Regions from separate parts of the Rhizobium fabae genome, predicted to be linked through region 1. Evidence: riboswitches for the same ligand, from Rfam matches in the RefSeq annotation. Region 1 holds a riboswitch; each other region holds the start of a gene.
What was found. A riboswitch is a leader RNA that binds a small molecule or an ion and turns the genes downstream of it on or off. The one in region 1 is predicted to bind FMN.
Positions count from the first base shown of each region.

Region 2: it holds a riboswitch for FMN, as region 1 does, so the genes downstream of both, EFB14_RS25825 (DMT family transporter) here and EFB14_RS00325 (6,7-dimethyl-8-ribityllumazine synthase) in region 1, are expected to answer to the same signal.
Region 3: it holds a riboswitch for FMN, as region 1 does, so the genes downstream of both, ribB (3,4-dihydroxy-2-butanone-4-phosphate synthase) here and EFB14_RS00325 (6,7-dimethyl-8-ribityllumazine synthase) in region 1, are expected to answer to the same signal.

Region 1 covers NZ_ML133645.1:55,896-62,101, forward strand. Annotated here, with positions in the region: gene EFB14_RS00300 (adenylate/guanylate cyclase domain-containing protein) at 1-755, opposite strand, end outside; gene EFB14_RS00305 (dihydrofolate reductase family protein) at 1,093-1,650, opposite strand; gene EFB14_RS00310 (hypothetical protein) at 2,066-2,290, shown strand; gene EFB14_RS00315 (GCG_CRPN prefix-to-repeats domain-containing protein) at 2,365-2,688, opposite strand; gene EFB14_RS00320 (SRPBCC family protein) at 2,874-3,320, opposite strand; FMN riboswitch at 3,695-3,837, shown strand; gene EFB14_RS00325 (6,7-dimethyl-8-ribityllumazine synthase) at 3,918-4,352, shown strand; gene EFB14_RS00330 (VOC family protein) at 4,522-5,211, shown strand; gene EFB14_RS00340 (DUF1194 domain-containing protein) at 5,510-6,206, opposite strand, start outside.
Region 2 covers NZ_ML133658.1:61,291-67,496, reverse strand. Annotated here, with positions in the region: gene EFB14_RS25830 (aldo/keto reductase) at 1-914, shown strand, start outside; gene EFB14_RS25825 (DMT family transporter) at 1,050-1,958, opposite strand; FMN riboswitch at 2,041-2,192, opposite strand; gene hupB (DNA-binding protein HupB) at 2,304-2,579, opposite strand; gene lon (endopeptidase La) at 2,785-5,202, opposite strand; gene clpX (ATP-dependent Clp protease ATP-binding subunit ClpX) at 5,608-6,206, opposite strand, start outside.
Region 3 covers NZ_ML133663.1:19,478-25,683, forward strand. Annotated here, with positions in the region: gene EFB14_RS29625 (NUDIX hydrolase) at 1-187, opposite strand, end outside; partial or broken gene EFB14_RS29630 (FCD domain-containing protein) at 434-652, opposite strand; gene ribB (3,4-dihydroxy-2-butanone-4-phosphate synthase) at 763-1,389, opposite strand; FMN riboswitch at 1,507-1,651, opposite strand; gene EFB14_RS29640 (glucose 1-dehydrogenase) at 1,758-2,540, opposite strand; gene tpiA (triose-phosphate isomerase) at 2,617-3,354, opposite strand; gene EFB14_RS29650 (SDR family oxidoreductase) at 3,360-4,148, opposite strand; gene EFB14_RS29655 (sugar ABC transporter ATP-binding protein) at 4,171-5,649, opposite strand; gene EFB14_RS29660 (sugar ABC transporter substrate-binding protein) at 5,677-6,206, opposite strand, start outside.

The sequences.
Region 1 (6,206 bases):
ATATTGTTCCCTTGGCTCGCGCCCTCCGCTCCCGGCTCGGCGGAGGCGCCCGCAACGGGAAAGATCGCCAGCACGCCGTCGCCGATGAATTTCAACACCTCGCCGCCGAAGGCGTGCACGGCGCCGGCGACGCGGTCGAACCAGGCATCGAGCGCAGCTATCATCGCATGCGGCTCCGTCACCTCGGAAAGTGCTGTGAAATCGCGCAGATCGGCGCAGAGAAGGGCGGCGCGGATGGTCTCGCCGGTGCCGCGGGCAAGCGCGCCGGCCTGCACCCGGGCCGCGCTGCGCCGGCCGAGATAGGCTTCGAGCAGTGCCGCCCGCGCCTCGCGCGCAGCAAGGGCTGCAAGCGGTGCGCCGGCAAAGCGCGCGACGTCGCGCAGCCGGGCCGCATCATCGGCAGCGAAAACCCCTGCCCCATTGGCAATGCCCGCCCAGCCAAGCAGCAGGCCATCCTCGGAAGGCCCGATCCTCTCTTCCCACACCGGCCCGAGCCCGGCCAGCCAATCACGCCCGGCCTCGCTTTCGGGAGCCGCGGCAAAGCCTAGCGCCTCGATGACCGCCCCGGTCTCGGCCCGCCACAGCCAGGTGCGCCGCGCAATGATCGGATGCGGCACCGAAAGCGTCAGCGCGCCGCCCGCAAGCGGCAGGCCATCGGAAAGCAGCCGGCGCCCGAGCTCGGCCAGAAATCGTTCTGGACCGGGCGACGCGGCCGCCTCGTCAACCAGCCAAGCAAGGGAGGAAGGCAGATCCATGCCCCAGCATCGCACCGCCTCGGGACGTTCGCAAGCGAACGTTCCCGTAGCCCTTCAGGACGCCGCCGTCGTCCGGAGGCTGTTGGCAGCCCATTGCAAAACCCGCGTCGTCATCCTCGCCCTGAAATGACGGGAATACACCGTTACGGGCAATCAGCGTCGCCGGCACCAACCGCGAATGTTAGGCGCGAGTGAAGCGGCTTGGAAATCGGCCAGCGTGTCGGCGGACTTCGGTTGTCGAAGAGGGCGGGCATGTCGAGCCGCTTGATTAGGAGCCGATAGTCCATAGGTCCCTCCGTGCCTTGATGCTGGCGACCACAAGCGAGTGACGGCTGGCTCAGCGGCGGACGCGGTAGCGGATGTGCGTGGCCTCGGGTGTATCGATCACCCGAACAATCTCCAACTCGACGCGCGATGGCAAGACTTCGAACATTCGGCGGCCACTTCCGAACAAGACTGGAACCTGGTGTATTTGCAGTTCGTCGAGCACGCCAGCTTCCAGCGCCCGTTGCGCCGTATACGCGCCAAGCATCAACACGTCCCGGTCCCCGGCGGCGGCCTTCGCCTGCGCCATTGCGCTCGCGATCCCGTCGCTCACGTATTTGACCAACGGATAATTCGCGACGGATGGCCCGGGCGGCCTGTGACTGGGTACGAAGATCGGGACACCGTGATTGTCACCGCCCCAGTGATCGACCTGCTCCACGGTTCGCCGACCCGCCAGAATCGCACCTGGCGCGTTCCATTCGTCCCACAATTGTCCGACCGGTCCGGTCGGTCGGGAAAAATCCCCGTACCACTCGTGCAGCCGCATAAAGTCGTCGCCGCCGGGATTGCCCACTTCATCGTTGGGCCCGGCGATATACCCGTCCAGTGACATGGACATGAAGAGCACTGATTTAGACACTTTTATCTCCTGTGGTCTTTTTCCAAACTGGGGCGGTGGGAATTCGCTCTGCGGCTGGGCTATTGATGCAAAAGCTCGTTCATACGGTCTTGATGTTCCCAAGGACGCTCGAGCGACGCTGACGCCGACATCCCGAATACGGATTTTGGGTACTGCCCTATCTCACAAGGGGCCGAACCATGCTCGAGCCGACGAGGCGCGAGCTCGTTTAGTTCGTGGCGATCCCTGCTTCCTTTCGGCTCTTGCGCCCGCCGCCATCCCCCGCAGCTCCTGTCAACCCCACCGCCAAACAACCCTGTGGAAAACCGTTCATCACGGTGGAAAACAAAGAAAAAAACACTTTAAACTTGCGCGGATTTGATTCCATTATGCGCCTGTTGTCTCGTGTGATTGAGGGGTTGCGATGGGCACGACATACTGGCCGAAAGATCCGCTTGATGGAAATGACATGACGCTGCTGACGTCGATCCTTCGGCGATGGTGCACGCGTTACGGGATCGAATTCACTGCCGAAGAGAGCAAGCGGAAAGCCAGGGAACTCGTCGAATGGTTCGAGTTCGGCGTCAAGGATCCGGTCGAGCTCGAAGAGCTGATCGACGGCAAGTACTGGCTGGTCAGCCAGATCTGAACGCCCGCAGGCGCTCATGAAAAAGCCGGCGAACCATGGCGCCGGCTTCATCGATCTGTCTCTGAACGAGACCTTTAGTCGTCATCCCGCCAACGGCGTTCGCGATCCCAACGCCGCCCCTCGCGCCAGCCTGGACCATCCCAGTCGCGGCGATGATGCCGTTCCCAGCCCCCGCCCCAGCCCCAGCGCGGCGGACCGCCGTAGAAGACCACCGCCGGCGGGCGGCGCCAGTTCGGCCTGCACTCACCCCAGCCCGTCATGTGCCAGCCGCGGCCGCACTCATAGTCGGCCTTGACGATATTGCTCTGAACGTTGATTGACCCGACCGGCATCGCTTCAGCTGTGCCAATCGAGAGGCTGCCAGCGAGCAAGGCAGCCGCGATAGAAAGTGCCTTCATAACGAACTCCAATTCAATCCAGCCAGGCGCACCTTAGGGCTGCCAAATTGAACCGGGGATGAATTGCATGTTCATGTTTGCGGGCGAAAAAGCGCCTGTCCGGACCGCCGGGCGGCACGCCGCCCGGCTGCTTTTTTGCGCAATAACAGTCGGTTGCGGACGCGGTGACACCCTCGGAAAACCGTTCATTTCCTGCCGCCAAAGACATCCGGACCGGGATCGCGCCCGGCGGCGACCTCGGAAAGCCGCCCGAGATAATGCACCCAGCCTTCTGTATGGCCGGCGCATTGCTCAGCACTCGGCAGGCCGCTATGGGTGAGCCGCAGCAGCGTTCCGTCCGGCTGCTCGATCAGGTCGATTTCGACCAGGCTCGAGCCCGGCGGCACCACCTCGCTGCCGTCCCAGCCGAAGCTGTAGGCCAGGCGATGAACCGGCACCACCTCGCGAAACGAGCCGCGCGCGAAGCGGGCGCCGGTGACGTTGACAAGATAGAGCCCGCCCGGCTCAGGCTCGATCTGCGCCTCCGTTCCCATCCAGCGCAGGATTTTCTCCGGATCGGTCATCAGCGCAAACACCGCAGCAGGCGGCGCCGCGATATGCGCCTCGCGGCGCACGACAAAGGGGTCTTGCATCACATTCTCCCGTGGTTGCTGCTCTGCCTACTATGACGCGGCACGACATGCTTTTTCGACATGGATCTCCCCACGGGAAGCATTTAGGCGCAAGGAGACGCTCAGCAAGGGCGTGCACCCGCCTCGCCCTTCGAGGCCCCTGCGGGGCACCTCAGGATGAGGCTCTCGTGAGCGTCGGCGCAGCATCCTCCAACCGACCTCACCTGGGCGCGGCACCCTCCAACGCTCCTCATCCTGAGGTGCGTAGGCCGAAGGCCGGAGCCTCGAAGGACGCGCGCCAACATCACTTCTTGCATCCCTCAACACCATCTCCTCTCGCCGCCCACAAGGCATTTCCCACCTCTTGCCAGCCCGCCGCCCTGCCCCTATGTTCGCGCCGTTCTCAGGGCGGGGTGAAAGTCCCTACCGGCGGTATGCGATTTCGATTGCGAGCCCGCGAGCGCCTTCCTTGGAAGGGTCAGCAGATCAGGTGAGATGCCTGAGCCGACGGTCATAGTCCGGATGAAAGAGAACGCGCGTTCCTGCTGCCCTTACCGGCAGCCGGTGAACGCTCGTGATCGCCTTGGGTGACGTGTCTGTACGCCAAAGGAGATGACCATGACACCCACCCGCTATGCCTTCGTCAAAGCCGGCTGGCACGCCGATATCGTCGACCGTGCGCTCGAAGGTTTCCAACAGCTTGTTCCCGCTGAACAGATCGATGTGTTCGACGTTCCCGGCGCTTTCGAAATGCCGCTGCTGTCGCGCGATCTTGCGGCGAGCGGCCGCTACGGCGCCGTCATCGCCGCCGCCTTGGTCGTCGACGGCGGAATCTATCGCCACGACTTCGTCGCCCAGGCCGTCGTCGACGGGCTGATGCGCGCCGGCATGGATACGGGCGTGCCGGTGCTGTCGGTCTCGCTGACGCCGCATCACTATCAGGAAACCGAGCACCATCAGCAGATCTACCGCGCCCACTTCGTCGAGAAGGGCCGCGAGGCCGCCCGCGCGGCCCTGATGATCGGAAAGACGCGCGCCGCTCTTGCCGCTTGATGGCGACGCGACGGGAAGGCGGCGGGAACAGTTCCCGCCGTCTCGATCCCTCGCCCTGCCGGCCGCATCGGACAGAATAATTGATTCGACGCCCCCGCCGCGCTGTGGTCCACTCACCCTCGACATGTATCGCCATTCTTAATGCGTCCAACCCTCAAGGGAGCTGAAGATGAGCAATGCTATGCGCAGTGAAACCCCCATTGAAACCCCGAGAACGCGACCGGTCGACACCAAGCTCGAAGTGGTCGTCATCCCCGTTTCCGACGTCGACCGTGCCAAACGTTTTTACGACGGCCTGGGCTGGCGGCTCGACGCCGATTTCGCCAATGATGCCGATTTCCGGGTGATCCAGTTTACGCCGCCCGGCTCCGGCTGTGCGATCATCTTCGGGAAAAACATCACCGCCGCCGCCCCCGGCTCCGCCCAGGGCCTTTACCTCGTCGTCTCCGACATCGAGGCCGCCCGCCGCGATCTCATCGCCCGCGGTGTCGAGGTAAGCGACGTCTTCCACGACGCCGCAGGCGTCTATGCCGGCAAGGACGAGCCCTATCTCTTCGGACGGCTGCGCATCGTCGGCCGCGATCCCGACCACCGCAGCTACCGTTCCTTCGCCTCGTTCAAGGACCCTGACGGCAATGGCTGGCTGTTCCAGGAAGTCACCACCCGCCTGCCCGGCCGCATCGACGCCGACGAGACGGCCTTCTCGACCTCAAGCGACCTGGCCGCCGCCCTGCGCCGCGCCGCCACCGCCCACGGCGAACACGAGAAACGAAACGGCGGCAAACACGACGACAACTGGCCGGACTGGTACGCCGAATACATGGTCAGCGAACGCGCGGGCCGGGAGTTGCCATTGTAGGTGACGGCAGACGTAGAGAGCACTCGCCTCACCCTTCCTCAGGGTGAGGCCGTCGTGTGCCGTGGCCACCCCCCTCTGCCCTGCCGGGCATCTCCCCCACAGGTGGGGAGATTGGCTGGGCGCGCTGGCTTCCCCAAACAACTGGCCGTCACATGAACCGTAAATTCAGGGCGAGGCATTGCCTCCTGCCGATCTCCCCACCTGTGGGGGAGATGCCCGGCAGGGCAGAGGGGGGTGTCCCACGGCATACCCTCTCCTCTCGTCCCAAGACGCGCAGGCCCACCTGCAAACCACCAGCTCACCGTTCGAAAAAATCCCGCCATTGCTTCTCGCCAACCAGACAATCGGCCGCGGGCGCGGCCCCCGCCGTCTCCTGCACCGTCGCCGGCGGCGAAAGGCCGCTGATTTCAAGCACCAGCTTGCGGCGCACGGCGATCGCGAAATCCTCGATCTTGTGGACCGGCAGCACGAAGGCGCCGGGGCCGCCGATGACGCAATCGGCGTAATATTTGTCGAGACCATCGGGCGCATCGGAAGGCCGCAGCATGATGGCGAGGCCGTTGATGACCATGCCGGCTTCCACCGCCCTGTCGCGGGCAGGCGTCACGGGATTGCCTGAATTGTTCGGGCCGTCGCCGGAAACGTCGATCACCTCCCGCCTTCCCTGAAAGGGACCGGCGATGATCATGCTGGCGCCCTGAGCGATGGCGGTGGAGATCGAGGTGCGTCGCTGCGTGGCGACCGGCCGGGCCTCCAGCTTGTCGGCAAAGGCGAGCGCATCCGCTTCCGTCTCGATCACCTGCCAGTCGATCACCGAATCCTGGACGACGTAGCCCGCCCATTCGAAATAGCTGATGGCGATGCGGCCGGTGAGCCCGCCTTTGACCGCATCGATGAATTCCTTGTGCTTGAGCGCCTCGACATAACCCTGGCGCTGGATGCCGATCTCCTCGAAATCCATCGACCGCGAGGTATCGACGGCAAGCACCAACGCC
Region 2 (6,206 bases), on a different contig from region 1:
GATCCTGGGGCGATATCAGCGAGGTGGACGGACGCGCGGCGCTGAATGCCGCGCTCGATGCCGGCATGACCTTCATCGACACAGCCGACGTTTACGGCGACGGCCGCTCCGAAAAGATCATCGCCGACGTGTTGAAGGCGCGCGGCGGAGAACGCCCGATGGTCGCCACCAAGGCAGGCCGGCGCCTCAACCCGCATGTCGCCGAAGGCTATACCAAGGCCAATCTGGAAGGCTTCATTGACCGTAGCCTTGAGAATCTCGCCGTCGACAGCCTCGACCTCATGCAGTTGCACTGCCCGCCGCGTGAAGTGCTTTACCAGCCTGAAGTCTTCGAGAGACTGAACGAGCTGCAGAAGGCCGGCAAGATCAAGGGTTACGGCGTCAGCGTCGAAAAGGTCGAGGACGGATTGAAGGCGATCGAATATCCCGGCGTCGTTAGCATCCAGATCATCTACAACATCTTCCGCCAGCGCCCGGATCACCTGTTCTTCCAGGAAGCGCGCCGCAGGAACGTTGCGATCATCGCCCGCGTGCCGCTCGCAAGCGGCCTGCTCTCCGGCAAGATTACCCGCGACACCCAATTCGCCAATGATGACCATCGCAACTTCAACCGCCACGGCGAAGCCTTTGATGTCGGCGAGACCTTCGCGGGCGTTCCCTTCGACGTCGGCCTTCAGGCGGTCGAGGAAGTGCGCAAGCTCGTTCCGGCAGGGGCGACCATGGCCACCTTTGCGTTGCGCTGGATCCTGATGAGCGATGCCGTCACCGTCGTCATTCCCGGCGCCCGCAATGCCGAGCAGGCCAAGGCCAACGCCGCCGCTGCCGACCTCGCGCCGCTTTCGGCCGATGTCATGGCGGCAACGCGCGAGATCTACGAGCGGCTGATCGCCCCGCATGTGCATCAGCGCTGGTAGGCGTCGACACTCGAGAACAAATAGCCGAAACGCAGATGGCCGGGTTTTCGCCCGGCCATTTGCGTTTCATCGATTCTCGTCATCGTTCCACGCGCGCCGGACGCAAGTCCGGAGCGACATTTCAGAGGGCTTGCGTCAGGCTGCGTCCCTTTCCCGGCGCATCTCGTTCCTCATGATGAAGAGCGACGAGCCAAGAATGAGTGCTGCCCCCAGCCAAAGGTAGCCGGCCGGCGCATAGCCGAAGAACAGCCAGCCGGCGAGCACGTTCAGCGGCAGCTTCAGATCGTCGAACGGCTGCACATAGGCGGCATCGGCGCTGGCATAGGCAAGGGTCAGCAGATATTGCGCCACGACCGTCAGGAGGCCCGCCAGCAGGAAGAGCGCGAGCGCCGCACCCGTCGGCACCGCAAAGCCCGCGGCAAGCGCCAGACCGCCGTTGATTGGGGTCAGCAGCACCAGCAGCCAGACGGTAATCGTCTCCGGCTTCTCGATACCGGTCAGGCTCTTCGTGATGAGCGACGAGGCGCCCCAGAGCAGCGCTGAGAGAACAGGCAGCAATGCGGCCCAGGTGAAGCTGTCCGACCATGGCTGGAGGATGATCATCGCGCCGGCGAAGCCGACGGCCGTTGCCGCCCATCGCGCCGAACCGACACGTTCGCCGAGAAACAGTCGCGCGCCAAGGATGATGAAGAAGGGCGAGGTCATGACGAGTGCGATCGCCTGCCAGATCGGCACCGAGGCAAGGCCCGAAACCCAGGCCTCGACACCGAGCGCGGCAAAGACAACGCGCACGACATGCCGCCACGGATATTTGGTGCGCATTGCCGAAAGGCCGGCCTTGCGCAGGAAAGGCAAGGAAAAGAGGAAGGCGAAGGCATATTGCCAGAAAGCCGTAGAGGCCGAGGGAAAGGCGAGCTCCATGGTCAGCCACTGGGTGACGACGTTGAGGAGCGAGAAGGCCACGCCTCCAAGCACCATGAAAGCGGCGCCGGCAAAGGCGCGGGATTGCGAGACTGCAAGGGAATTCTGATTCATGTCTTCGATCCTGAACAGGGACTAACACAAATCAGGACGCATGAGCCAACGGCACGCAAACGCCGACAGTTCCCTGCCCGCACGCGGCCATGCTCATTCTCTTTCATCCGGACTATACCGTCGGCTCCGGAATTGCACCGGATCTGCTGACCCTTCCCTCGCCGAGGCTCCGGAAGGCGCTCGCGGGCTCGAGCCGCAGCCCTTACCGCCGGTGGGGACTTTCACCCCGCCCTGAGAACGGTTTCGTTCGTAGAACAAAGCGTTGCAGGGAGCAAACGAAAAGGGGTCCGGCGATGCCGAACCCCTCAAAAATCCTGCGCAACCGCTCTCGTGTACGGCTGGCGGACTATCTAATCAGCCGTTGACGGCATCCTTCAGGCCCTTGCCGGGCGTGAACTTCGGCACGTTACGTGCGGGAATGTCGACTTCAGCGCCGGTCGACGGGTTGCGGCCCTTCGTTGCGGCACGATGAGAAACAGTGAAGCTACCGAAACCCGCGAGGCGGATGTCGCCCTTGTTCTTGAGTTCAGCCTGTACAACGTCGAAAACCGCATCGACAGCGGAAGCCGCGTCAGACTTCGTCAGTCCAGCCTTTTCGGCTACTGCGGACACGAGTTCATTCTTGTTCATGTTTCCACCCCTTTCTAAATGGTATGAAACGACTCAATGTAAGCTAGGCGCCGAATAGGTTTCATCAGGCCCGCCGAAAACCCAAAAGCCCTGCAAATCAAGGAAAAGCAAGCGTCTCCATGACGTTTTCACAAAAAAGGCTGGCGTTTCCGCCAGCCTTTTCGCGTCTTTTGCGCCAATTGGGCATAAATGTGGCAAGCGCCACTCAATGCGCTATGGTTGCGCCTGTATCATCAAGGCCTTCGACCGATGCAATGACCGGTGTTTCCACCGTGCCGTCCCACTCGATCGGCTCCGGCCGGCGGATCAACGCATGCTTGATCACCTCGCCCATGCGGGATACCGGGATGATCTCCATGTTGTTCTTCACGTTGTCCGGAATCTCCGCCAAGTCCTTGGCGTTTTCCTCCGGAATCAGCACCTTCTTGATGCCGCCGCGAAGCGCTGCAAGCAGCTTTTCCTTGAGACCGCCGATCGGCAGCACGCGGCCGCGAAGGGTGATTTCACCGGTCATGGCCACATGCCTGCTCACCGGGATGCCGGTCATGATCGAGACGATGGCGGTCGCCATGGCGACGCCGGCCGAGGGACCATCCTTCGGCGTCGCGCCTTCCGGCAAGTGCACGTGGATGTCGCTCTTGTCGAAGCGCGGCGGCTCGATGCCGAAATCGACGGCGCGCGAGCGGACATAGGAGGCCGCTGCCGAGATCGATTCCTTCATCACGTCCTTCAGATTGCCGGTGACCGTCATGCGGCCCTTGCCCGGCATCATCACGCCTTCGATGGTCAGCAACTCGCCGCCGACTTCTGTCCAGGCAAGACCGGTCACGACACCGATCTGATCCTCGCCCTCGGCTTCGCCATGGCGGAAGCGCGGAACGCCCAGATAGTCGGCAATGTTGGCGGCCGTCACATGAACGGACTTCGTCTTGCCCTTGATGATCTCGGTCACCGCCTTGCGGGCGAGCTTCATCAATTCGCGTTCGAAGCTGCGGACACCGGCCTCGCGGGTGTACTGCTGGCTGATCGCCATCAGGGCGTCGTCGCTGACCGAAAACTCTTCCGGCTGCAACGCATGTTCCTTGATGGCCTTCGGCAGCAGATGCCGCTTGGCGATCTCGCGCTTTTCATCCTCGGTGTAGCCGGCGATACGGATGATCTCCATGCGGTCCATCAGGGGCGCCGGAATGTTCAGCGTATTCGCCGTCGTGATGAACATCACGTCCGAAAGGTCGTATTCGACTTCCAGGTAGTGGTCCATGAAGGTCGAGTTCTGCGCCGGATCGAGCACTTCGAGCAGAGCCGAAGACGGATCGCCGCGATAGTCCTGGCCGAGCTTGTCGATTTCGTCCAGCAGGAAGAGCGGGTTGGACTTCTTCGCCTTCTTCATCGACTGGATGACCTTGCCGGGCATCGAGCCGATATAGGTGCGGCGGTGACCACGGATTTCGGCTTCGTCGCGAACGCCGCCGAGCGCCATGCGGACATACTCACGGCCGGTCGCCTTGGCGATCGACTGGGCAAGTGAGGTCTTGCCGACGCCCGGAGGGCCGACGAGGCACAGGATCGGGCCCTTGATCTTGGTGGCGCGGGCCTGCACGGCGAGATATTCGACGATGCGCTCCTTGACCTTGTCGAGACCGAAGTGATCGGCTTCGAGGATCTTCTCGGCATTGTTGAGATCGGCCTTGATCTTCGACTTCTTGCCCCAGGGGATACCGAGCAGCCAGTCCAGATAGTTGCGCACGACGGTGGCTTCGGCCGACATCGGGCTCATCTGGCGCAGCTTCTTCAGCTCCGCATCGGCCTTTTCACGGGCTTCCTTGGACAGCTTGGTCTTGGAGATGCGCTCTTCCAGTTCGCTCATCTCGTCGCGGCCTTCCTCGCCGTCGCCGAGTTCCTTCTGGATCGCCTTCATCTGCTCATTGAGGTAGTATTCGCGCTGGGTCTTCTCCATCTGGCGCTTGACGCGCGAGCGGATACGCTTTTCGACCTGCAGAACCGAGATCTCGCCTTCCATGAAGCCAAGAGCCTTTTCGAGGCGAGCCTTGACGCTGGTGGTCTCCAGCATTTCCTGCTTCTCGGTGATCTTGATCGACAGATGCGAGGCGACCGTATCGGCGAGCTTGGAATAGTCGTCGATCTGGCTGGCGGCACCGACCACTTCCGGCGAAATCTTCTTGTTGAGCTTTACGTAGCTCTCGAATTCGGAAACGACCGAGCGCGACAGCGCTTCCAGTTCGACCGGATCGTCATGCGGCTCCTCGAGCACATGGCCGAGCGCCTCGTAGAAATCCTCGCGGCTGGTATAGGCGTCGATCTCGGCGCGCGCGCGGCCTTCGACGAGAACCTTCACGGTGCCGTCCGGCAGCTTGAGCAGCTGCAATACGTTTGCGACGGTGCCGACATTGTGGATCGCGGAAGGATCCGGATCGTCGTCGCTGGCGTTGATCTGCGTCACCAGCATGATCTGCTTGTCGGAACCCATGACCTCTTCGAGCGCACGGATCGACTTTTCCCGTCCGACGAACAGCGGCACGATCATATGCGGGAAAACCACGATGTCGCGCAGGGGCAGAACAGGGTAGGCAGTGCTGCTCGCTACAGACGTTTTCTTCGTCATTTTTATGTCCTTTCCATCGTCCCGTTGCCGGGCTCTCTGCACGGCCGCTTGGGACCGGCCGGCACTCTCACTTGGCCTACAAGTGGAGGTTCTGACTACGCTTTTCAAGCCACGCTAACGCCCGCGTTCCCCGGATGTGACAGCTGTATTACAACGGAACGCCAACACTATGAAGCGCGTGGCTGGACCGGCGCTTACCACTTCCGACCTGGCTAAAATACAAACGCCAGCAATACGCTTACGGAATCACTGCATCTTTGCCAAGCACCGCCCCTTGCGCAATATCGACAAAGGCAATCGCGGTTCCCATGCGAAAAATACTAACAGCGCCTCGCATGGTTTTTCAAATAGAAAGGGGCTCGCCGACGGCAAGCCCCTCAAAATAATCGTGTGAAAGTCACAAGGTCACGCGGAAGCGTTGGCCTTTTCTTCCTGACGATCGGCATAGATGTAGAGCGGACGGGCAGAACCGCGCACCACTTCCTCCGAGATGACGACCTCGCGTACGCCTTCCAGCGTCGGCAGCTCGAACATCGTGTCGAGCAGGATCTTCTCCATGATCGAGCGAAGGCCGCGGGCGCCGGTCTTTCGAGTGATCGCCTTGCGGGCGATTTCGCGAAGAGCGTCCTCGTGGAAGTTCAGCTCCACATCCTCCATCTCGAACAGTCGCTGATACTGCTTGATCAGCGCGTTCTTCGGCTCGGACAGGATCTGGATCAGTGCGTCCTCGTCGAGATCCTCGAGCGTCGCCAGAACCGGCAGACGGCCGATGAACTCCGGGATGAGGCCGAACTTGACCAGGTCTTCCGGCTCCAGCTCGCGCAGGACCTCGCCGACACGGCGGTCGTCCTGCGACTTGACGGTCGCGCCGAAACCGATCGAAGTCTTCTCGCCGCGGGCAGAGATAATCTTGTCGAGGCCGGCGAATGCGCCGCCGCAGATGAACAGGATGTTCGTCGTGTCGACCTGCAGGAATTCCTGCTGCGGATGCTTGCGGCCGCCCT
Region 3 (6,206 bases), on a different contig from region 1:
CGCTCTCGCGTGATGTAACCACAAGGATTTCGACCTGGGGTCCTCCATTGCTGTAGCGGAAGCAAAGAGCGCCGTACTGTTGACGGAATGCACCGGAGAACAGCTTGGCGGGAACGGTCGCAAGCTGCCGAAGCAATGTCTGGGACTTGTCTGGTCGGGGCTCCGGGCTTTTTTTGGTAGACTTCATAGTGATTGGCTTGCCGATTTGCCCGTTGCTTCAATTGCCTGAGCGTGTTTATGACAGATTTATGACAGTTAGCCACACTGAAGGGTCCGTTGGCATGATGAGTATTTCTCGCAAGCTGATGCCACGGGAGGACAGGTTCTTGAATTGCTCACCGCTTCGTCGAAGCCGCGGAGGAGACGCTGCGAAACAACTGGGCGTTCTTCGTAAGAGGGCTAATGGGGCCTGATTTTAGGCGTCACGCCCCCTCTACTCTCCGGCCGTTGCAAATATCGCGCTGGCATCGCTGACAACTTCTACAGGAGCATATGCCGCCTGCCCCGCGGCCGCGGCTTCCGCGTAGATGATCGCGGTCACGATCCGGCCGTGCTCCTCATAGGATTTTGCCAGACGCCCGGGTAAACGGAATTGTGCCCGTCGAAAAGGTGCCAGGCGCGCCCGCGTCTGCATCACCATCTCGAAGACATGATGAAACAGATCGGACCGCTGGCGATATTGAATCGTTGGAGGGAGCCGACCAATCGCGGCATCGCGGTTGGCAAGTCTCGTCCCGATTTGGCCCTGTCACTCAAAGAGGTCTAAGCGGCTTTCATTGCCAATGCCAGTTGTCGATGCGCAATGAGATCTTCGATCGTGATGAGATGCAGGCCGTGGCGTTTTGCGAATATCTCCAGATCCGGAAGGCGGGCCATGCTGCCATCATCGTTTGCGACCTCGCAGATGACGCCCGAGGCAGAAAGACCGGCGAGCTTAGCAAGATCGACAGCCGCTTCTGTATGTCCGGGGCGAGAGAGCACACCGTCTGGATGCGCCCGAAGAGGAAAGACGTGACCAGGACGCGCGAACTCTTCAGGACGTGACCCTTCGCCGACCAGCGCTCGAACCGTCGCGGCGCGATCGGCGGCGGAGATGCCGGTGGTCGTCTCGGGAATGTAATCAACCGAGACGGTGAAGGCAGTCTTCAACATTTCTGTATTATTGGGCACCATCAGCGGGATCTGCAGTTCGTCCAGCCGTTCGCCTTCCATCGCCACACAGATGAGACCGCGGGCGTAATTCATCATGAAAGCGATTGCCTGTGGGGTAATTGCTTCGGAAGCGATGACGAGGTCGCCCTCATTCTCCCTGTCGCGATCGTCTACGACGACGACGATTTCGCCGCGCGCAATTGCGGCGACCGCATCTTCGATTTTGGAAATTGCCATCTTCTCTGCCTTTCAAGGGTTAGCCGCAGCGTGCGGCATACATGGCCTATCAAAAGCCACCAATTTCCCTTGGGCGAACAAGCATATGAAACACCGCGAGCCGAGCGGTGCCCTCTGCGTTGCTCTCTTCCATCCGGACTATGACCGTCGGCTCCGGCATCTCACCGGATCTGCTGACCCTTCGCTTTCACGAAGGCGCTCGCGGGCTCCGAGTTGCCTCGATACCGCCGGTGGGGAATTGCACCCCGCCCTGAGAACATTACCTAGATAGATGATGAAGGCCTTGTTCTGCAAGAGGTTGTGTATAGATTTCGCCGCGGGAATTGCCTCGCAGGGGTGAAAGCACCGTTTCCTATTGCCGAACGGAGCTAGGACATGATCAGGCCGCCATCGACATTGATGGTCTGACCGGTAATGTAGGCTGCATCGTCGCTGGCAAGGAAGGTGACGAGACCGGCGACGTCTTCGCCGGAACCGGCGCGCTTCATCGGGATGCCTTCGACCCATTCCTTCATCAGTTCGCCGGGTCCGTAATTGCCGAGCAGCTTGCCCCATGCGTGGTCGTTATAGGCCCACATGTCGGTCTCGATGATGCCCGGGCAGAAGGCGTTGACGGTGATGCCGTCGGTCGCGACTTCCTTGGCAAGGCTCTGGGTGATGCCGACGACGCCCATCTTCGAGGCGGCATAATGCGGCGTATAGATGAAGCCGTCGCGCGCCTGGCCGGAGGCAGTGTTGATGATACGGCCGCCGCGGCCGTGCTTGCGTATGCGGGCGATCGCCTCCTGGGCGCAGAGGAACACGCCTTTGGTGTTGACGGCCATGACCTTGTCCCACTCGCCCTCGGTCAGATCCTCGATGCGGGCGATAGTGATGACGCCGGCATTCTGAATGGAAACGTCGACAGCGCCGAATGCCTGCTCGGCTGCGTCATATAGGGCCTTGACGCTAGCCTTGTCAGTGACGTCGCCAACGAAGGAAATTGCCTTGCCGCCATCGGCCTTGATCTGTTCGGCCACGCTATGCACGCTGTCTTCATTGGCCGAAACGACGAGATTGGCGCCTTCGCGCGCAAAGCGTTTGGCGATCCCAGCCCCGATACCGCGGCTTGCGCCGGTAATGATGACGGTCTTGCTTTCAAATCGTTGCATTCTCTTTTCCCTTCAACGGTGCCGGCATGAGCGCGCCGATCTGTAGGTCGGCGGTACATGCCTCCTCACTCAGGCTTCAAACGGCCGCAGAAATAATCCCAGCGAATTCCGACGCCTTCAGCGAAGCGCCGCCGACCAGCGCTCCGTCCACATTGCGAAGCCCGAATATCGCTTGGGCATTGGATGCCTTGACCGAGCCGCCATAGAGGATCTTGACCGAACGACCATCGCTGCCCAGCCGCTCTTCGAGTATCTGCCGGATCGCGGCATGGACCTCCTCGATCTGTTCGTTGGTCGGCACCAACCCGGTTCCTATCGCCCAGACGGGTTCATAGGCGATGACGAGATCCGCACTCGTCGCTCGCTCTGGGATGGATTCCCTCAGCTGCCCGCCAACCACTTCGATCGCCCGGCCCTCGTCTCGCTCATGCCGCGTTTCACCGACACAGACGATCGCAATCAAGCCCGCTCTATGCGCGGCAATAGCCTTTGCAAGGACGATTTCATCATCTTCGCCGTGAGACAGACGGCGCTCGGAGTGTCCGAGGATGACATAACGCGCACCTATATTGGCGAGCATTTCGGCAGAAACATCGCCCGTATGGGCGCCTGACTGTTGAGCATGGCAATCCTGCGCGCCAATCGCCAGGTTCGAATCCTTGGCGCGTTCGACAGCGCGGTCGATCAGCGTGAAGGGCGGGCAGACGACGATATCGCACGCCGCCTTGCCCGTTAGTTCCCTCAGCGCCGCGATCTCTGCCAGGGAGGAGGCGAGACCGTTCATTTTCCAGTTGCCTGCGATCAGCCTGCGCATGGGCATCACCAGCAGCAGAAGCCACCGTCGACGAGCAGATCGACGCCCGTCACGAAGCTTGCGGCATTCGACAGCAGGAAGACGGCCGGACCGACCATCTCGTCGACGCCAGCCATGCGCTGCATCGGCGTCTGCTCTTCAAAGAGCTTTGTCTGATGCACCATCTCCGGCCGGGTATTCATCGGCGTTGCGGTATAGCCTGGCGAAATCGTGTTGACGCGGATGCCACGCCCCACCCACTCCATCGCCAGCGATTTGGACATGTGGATCACGCCCGCCTTGGAAGCGTTGTAATGGGCCTGACTGAGACCTCGATTGACGATGACACCGGACATGGAGGCGATGTTGACGATTGAACCGCGGCCGTTCTTCAGCATGGCGCGTGCTTCGGCCTGGCAGGACAGGAAGACGCCTTTCAGGTTGATGTCCATCAGCGTCTGATACTGGTCCTCTTCCATTTCCTCGGCGGGGTTGGCATTGGCGATGCCGGCCGCATTGACGGCAAGCGAGAGGGCGCCGAGATCGGATTCGGTGCGGGCGACAGCATCGGCCAAAGACGACTTGCTGGTCACATCGGCGGCGATTTCAATCGAGCGGCGGCCGACAGCCCTGATATGGCTGGCGGTATTGGCAAGACCGTCATCGCTGCGGCGATCGAGAAGTGCCACGTCGGCGCCGCACTGGGCAAGACCGATGGCGATCCTTTGCCCGATGCCGCTGCCGGCGCCCGTCACGATGGCAACCTGGCCACTGAGATCGAATAGTTTCGGTGCGTTCAGAGAGATGTCGGACACCGCTCTTCCTTTCTGTCTTTACCTAGATTGTCGCCAGTTCCATGACCGAAACGTCGTTCGCTTCGTCACGCTTCAAAATGCCTGCCTGTTTGCCCTGCGCCAGCACGAGAATCCGGTGTGATACGCCGAGAACCTCTTCGAGATCGGAGCTTACGACGATGACCGCGACGCCCTGTTTGGCGAGGTTCACAATAATATCGTAGATTCCGGCGCGGGCTCCGACATCGATGCCTCGCGTAGGCTCATCCAGCACCACGACTTTCGGATCGCGCATCAGCCATTTGGCGATGACGACCTTCTGCTGGTTGCCACCCGAGAGGTCGGAGGCAAACTGCTCCGCACGCCCCTTGACGCCGAATTTCGTCACCGCCTTTTCGGCGAAAACGCGTTTCACGCCGGAGGTGAGCCAGCGCCCGCCAAGCTTGTCGAGATTGGCGTAGATGATGTTTTCGCTAATCTTGTGCGCAACGACGAGGCCCTGGTCCTTGCGATCTTCCGGGACCATCACGATGCCCTTGGCGATCGCATCCGCTGGGCTGCGCAGCTTCAACGCCTGGCCTTCCAGCCGGATCGAGCCGGCGCTGATTGGATCGGCACCGGAAATCGCACGCACGAGCTCGGTGCGGCCGGCACCGACGAGGCCGGCAATGCCGAGGATCTCGCCCGCATGAACGTCGAAACTCACATCCCGGAAGGAATCGTCCGGCGACGTCACCCCAGAGACCTCAAGGACGGGCCTGCTGGTCGGCTCGGGAAGCGTCGGAAACATGCGATCGAGCGAGCGGCCGACCATGCTTTCGACGATCGTGCGCACCGGCGTCGAGCTGTCAGCAAATTCATGGACACGCTCTCCGTCGCGAAGCACGACGATACGGTCGGTGATCTGCTTGATTTCCTCCATGCGGTGGGAGATGTAGATGATGCCCACGCCCTCGGCGCGGAGCTTGCGTATCTGCTCGAACAGGGCTTCCGTCTCAGCCCCGCCAAGGGCTGCCGTCGGCTCGTCGAGGATCAGGAGTTTTGCATTGTGCGCCAGCGCCTTGGCGATCTCGATGAGCTGCTGGTTGGCGGTCGAAAGACCGGCGACCCTTCGGGTCGCGGAAATATGCAGGTTCAGCCGCGCGAGCTGTTCCTGGGCGCGGCGGACCATCTGGGTGCGGTCGACTACGCCATTCTTCATCGGCCAACGTCCGATAAAGACATTTTCAGCGATGGATAGATGCGGCAGAAGCTGCAGTTCCTGATGGATCAGTACGACGCCCTTGTCGATCGCCTCACGTGGAGCGGCCGGGGCATAAGGCTGCCCCAGCCATGTCATCGTACCCTCGGACGGTGTGCGTGATCCGGCGATGATGCCCGATAGCGTCGACTTGCCGGCGCCGTTTTCGCCGAGAAGTGCCACCACCTCACCGGGATAGACGTCCAGGTCCACGTTTTTCAGAACCTGGAGCGCTCCGTAGCGCTTGGATATCCCCCTCAGGGAAAGAACCGGCTCGGTCACAGCACACCTCCTCGAGATTTCGACTGATTACGGATGGTTGGCGATGAAGCCTGCCACGTTTTCCTTGGTCGTCAGGGTGGCATCGAGAAGCTGGACCGGGGGAACCTTTTCGCCGGCGACGAGCTTGATGGCGTTGGCAACCGCATCGCGGCCCATCTTCTGTGTCTGCTGTGTCGCGGTCACGTTGAAGACGCCCTTGCTGAGCGCTTCGAGAGCTGCGGTGTCGCCATCGAAGCCGCCGACGACAATCTTCTGGGAAGGATTGGCAACCTTGATCGCCTGCGCGGCACCAAGGGCGAGGCCGTCGGCTTGGGCGAATACGATCGAAACGTCCGGATTTGCCTGCAGCATATTCTGCATGATCTGAAATCCTTCATCCTGGCTCCAGATGTTCGAAAACTGCTCGGCGACAACCTTGACGTCCGGATATGCCTTGAGAGATTCACCGCAACCCTTCGAACGATCAACTTCCGGCGTCGTGCCCTTCTGGCCGTGGATGATGACCATCTTCCCCTTGCCGCCGGCTTCCTTCAGGATGTAGTCGCACACCGCCTTGG